Regions from separate parts of the Salipiger sp. genome, predicted to be linked through region 2. Evidence: riboswitches for the same ligand, from Rfam matches in the RefSeq annotation. Region 2 holds a riboswitch; the other holds the start of a gene.
The links. A riboswitch is a leader RNA that binds a small molecule or an ion and turns the genes downstream of it on or off. The one in region 2 is predicted to bind glycine.
Positions count from the first base shown of each region.

Region 1: another riboswitch for glycine. It lies ahead of AC6RA4_RS05910 (D-amino acid dehydrogenase); the one in region 2 lies ahead of gcvT (glycine cleavage system aminomethyltransferase GcvT).

Region 1 covers NZ_JBYNAH010000033.1:10,584-12,778, forward strand. The annotation lists gene AC6RA4_RS05905 (hypothetical protein) at 1-528, shown strand, start outside; glycine riboswitch at 615-702, shown strand; gene AC6RA4_RS05910 (D-amino acid dehydrogenase) at 835-2,118, shown strand; gene bhcB (beta-hydroxyaspartate dehydratase BhcB) at 2,118-2,195, shown strand, end outside.
Region 2 covers NZ_JBYNAH010000027.1:22,872-25,066, forward strand. The annotation lists gene AC6RA4_RS05055 (gamma-glutamylcyclotransferase family protein) at 1-319, opposite strand, end outside; gene AC6RA4_RS05060 (RrF2 family transcriptional regulator) at 413-892, shown strand; glycine riboswitch at 912-997, shown strand; glycine riboswitch at 998-1,075, shown strand; gene gcvT (glycine cleavage system aminomethyltransferase GcvT) at 1,158-2,195, shown strand, end outside.

The DNA of each region.
Region 1 (2,195 bases), on a different contig from region 2:
CTTGCCATTCTCGCCTTCGTCGGTGTCATCTGGGTTGTCGAACCAATCTCGTATTTCCCGGTTCTGGGCGTTTGCGGAACCTATATGAGCTTCCTGTCGGGCAATATCGGCAACATGCGGATGCCCGTGGTGATTTCGTGCCAGAACGCCATCGAAGCCGAATCCGGAAGCCGAAAGGCCGAAGTTGCCGCCGTGATCGGCATCGCGGTCTCCGTTCTGGTGAACCTCGTCTTCCTGGTGGCTGTCGTGTTCATTGGCGGTGCCCTGATCGATGTCCTTCCGGCCGCGATCGGTGAAGCGGTCAAGGGCTACACACTGCCCGCGCTCTACGGTGCCGTTTTCGTGATGTTCACCAGAAGTGCTACGCGAAGCAATGCCATGACCGGGATCCTCGTTGGCCTCGCAGTCTTTCTGTCCCCGATCCCGGAAATGTTCGGATCGGCCGCCGCCGGTATCCTCGCAATCGCTGCCTCGGTGGTGATGAATATAGGTGGGCGTAGCAAGGAAAAGGAATGTCCGGCCGCGTGACCGCCATGGCTGGCGGCACCTCGCCGCGGGTTCTTTTTGACAAAATATCCTTGCCGGACTCACCGGCCAATCCTTAAGGACACACTACGGATCGCGCAGGAGAGTCGGGCGTCACGCCCGCGCCGACGGAGCAACGCCCCGGAATCTCTCAGGCCAATGTACTGCTCGACCCGACACTCTGGAGAGAGATGCCCATGCATCCGCCGAAGGAGGAAACCGCAATCGCGGTGAAGCTCTCAGGCAAAAAGGACAGAGGGGGGATGCGTCGGCTGCGGCGCATTCGAACCAATTGCCAGAGTGAAAAATATGAAGTCTATCGCCGTCATCGGCGCCGGGATCACCGGCGTGACCACCGCATCAAGCCTCCTCGACCGAGGCTACGAGGTGACCCTGTTCGACCGGAACCGCTATGCGGCCATGCAGACATCCTTCGCCAATGGCGGACAGCTGTCGGCCTCGAATGCCGAAACGTGGAACCGCTGGTCGACCGTCTTCAAGGGGATGAAGTGGATGATGACGCGGGGCGCACCGCTCCTGGTCAATCCCAAGCCCAGTTGGCACAAGTACAGCTGGATGGCCGAATTTGTCGCGTCGATCCCGCAGTATCGGGCAAACACGGTCGAGACGACCCGCATGGCGATTGCCGCGCGCGGTCTGCTACGCGAAAAGGCCGAACGCCACGGCTTCGAGTTCGACTGTGAAAACCGCGGCATCCTTCACATCTACACCAACAAGGCAGAGTTCGATCACGCCACCGAGGTCAACAATCTGCTCGCAGAGGGTGGGCTCGAACGCCGACCAGTGGTCCCCGAGGAAGTCCGCCAGATCGAGCCCGCGCTGAGCGGCGAGTTTTACGGCGGCTACTATACCGAGAGCGACTTTACCGGCGACATTCACCGCTACACCACCGGTCTTGCCAAAGCCATCGAGAAGAACGGGGTCGTGCTGCGGTTCGGAACGGATGTCGATGCGCTGAAGGTGGACAAGAATGAAGTGCGTCTGACCTGGAGCCGGAACAACGAAAGCCAGGTCGAGGTGTTTGATGCCATCGTTGTTTGTGCAGGCGTGGAAAGCCGCAACATCGCGGCACAGCTCGGCGACCGGGTGAATGTCTATCCGGTCAAGGGATATTCGATCACCGTGCGGCTAGACGATGAGGAGAGCCAGCGCGCGGCTCCATGGATCAGCCTCCTGGACGATGAAGCGAAAGTAGTGACCAGCCGTCTGGGCAAAGACCGGTTCCGGATCGCCGGTACGGCCGAATTCAACGGCTACAACCTTGATATTCGTGACGACCGGGTTCGTCCCCTGGTAAAATGGTGCGAACGGTTCTTCCCCGGCGTCAGCACCGAACACGCCATTCCGTGGGCCGGCCTGCGCCCGATGATGCCGAACATGATGCCCAAGGTCGGCCAGGGTGCGCGCGACCGCGTGTTCTACAACACCGGCCATGGTCACCTCGGTTGGACATTGTCGGCCGTCACCGCCGAAATGGTGTCCGACACCATTCTCGCGTCGAAGACGGTCAACGGCAACACCGGCACGGCAGCACTTACGCTCGCAGCGCTTGAACCGCAGGGAGTAAAATGATGTATATCCCGGCTTACGACGACATGCTTGCCGCGCATGAACGGATCGCTCCGCACATCCGCCGTACACCAGTGCGG
Region 2 (2,195 bases):
TGCGCTCGGACGGGATGGCGTAGATCGCCAGCTGCTCGACGCTCGGCGCGCCGTGGCTGACGCTGTGCAGCGCATCGAGCCGGTCATAGGCGTGTTCGCGCAGGTCGAGCGCGGCCCAGCCATCCGGCGGCACCGGCGCGATCAGCCCCTCGATCTCGCAGTCCGGGTCGGGAATCGCGGTGAGATAGGCGACCTCGCGCGCCTCGGTCCAGCGCCACGCGCGGCGCCAGCCACGGGCGCTGGCGGTGTGGGCGGGGGTGAATCCATGGGTGAGACGGTTCACGAGAGACCCGTATCCGAAGAAGAAAGCGCTGCTCATGCCAGTTTTGCGGGTCCCGGATTGATGTATGTCAAATCGATATTTCTCATTTGATGTATAACGCCTGCATCCTTTGAAAATGGAGGACGGGCTGTGCGCGTCACAAAAAGAACCAACATCGCCATTCGGGTCCTGATGCATTGCGCGGCCAACGCCGGTCGTCTGGTGACCAAATCCGAGATCGCCAAACGATGCAACGCCTCCGAAAACCATCTCGCGCAGGTGATCAACCAGCTCGCCCAGCTTGGCTACCTGCACACCCAGCGCGGGCGCAACGGCGGGCTCGAGCTGTCGCGGGATGCCTCGCAGATCCGCGTCGGTGATGTGTTCCGCGCGCTCGAGGCGCCGGTGCCGCTGGCCGAGTGCTTTGCCGATGTCGACAACACCTGCCCGCTGACCGATGCCTGCCGGCTGAAGATCGCGCTCAGCGACGCGGCCAACGCCTTTTACGCCACGCTCGACCCGATCACCCTCGATACGCTGATCTGCGACAATGCCCCGCTGATGGACATTCTCGCCCCCGAGGGCCGCTGCGCGATGGCCAAGGTCGACCCGGTGCTTGCGGCGCAGTGACAAACATCGTAGCTTGAGACCCATCGCAGAGGGAGAACCGGCTTTGCCGGTGCCGAAGGAGCAACCGCCCCGGAAACTCTCAGGCCCACGGACCTTTGCGGGATAAGAACTCTGGAGAGTGGCGCGGGGGACCGCGCCCGCCGAAGGGATAACGATCTCAGGCTGACGGACAGAGGGGGCATTTCACGCGCGGGATCGGCCTGCGCAACGGAATGTCCGGGGCTGCGCCACGCGCCACATCCGGGCCAGAGGGATGTAAGAGCGCATGGACGAGCTGAAACGCACGCCACTATACGACCTGCACCTCGCGCTTGGCGCGAAGATGGTGCCGTTTGCCGGCTACGAGATGCCGGTTCAGTACAAACTCGGGGTCATGAAAGAGCACCTGCACACGCGTGCCGCGGCAGGGCTTTTCGACGTGAGCCACATGGGGCAGGTGATCCTGCGCGGCGACGACCCACAAGCGGTGGCGCTGGCGCTCGAGACGCTGGTGCCCGTGTCGGTCGCGGGGCTGGCCGAGGGCCGTCAGCGCTATGGTCTCTTCACCAACGATCAGGGCGGCATCGAGGACGACCTGATGATCGCCAATCGCGGCGATCACCTGTTCCTCGTGGTCAACGCCGCCTGCAAGCAGGCCGACGTCGCGCGGCTGCGCGCCGGGCTCGAGCCCAAGGGGGTCTCGGTCGAGTATATCGAGGACCGCGCGCTTCTGGCGCTGCAGGGGCCGGGCGCCGAGGCGGCGCTCGCCGCGCTGAACCCCGCGGTGGCCGGGATGCGCTTCATGGATGTGGCCACGGTCGAGCTGATGGGCGCCGAGGCCTGGGTCTCGCGCTCGGGCTATACCGGCGAGGACGGCTACGAGATCTCGGTGCCGGAGGGTGCAGCGGTGGCGCTGGCCGAGGCGCTGCTGGCGCAGGAGGCGGTCGAGGCGATCGGTCTCGGCGCGCGGGATTCGCTGCGGCTCGAGGCCGGGCTCTGCCTCTATGGTCACGACATCGACACCACCACCACGCCGGCGGCGGGCAACCTGCTCTGGGCGATCCAGAAGGTGCGCCGCGCCGATGGCGAGCGTGCGGGGGGCTTTCCCGGCGCCGACATCATCCTCCCGGAGATCGCCAGCGGCGCGCCGAGCGTCCGGGTCGGGCTGAAGCCCGAGGGCCGCGCGCCGATGCGCGAGGGGATCGAGCTGTATGAGGACGAGACCGGCGGCGCGCCGGTCGGGCGCATCACCTCGGGCGGGTTCGGCCCGACGGTGGGCGGCCCGGTGGCGATGGGGTATGTTCCCGCGGAACGGGCCACGCCG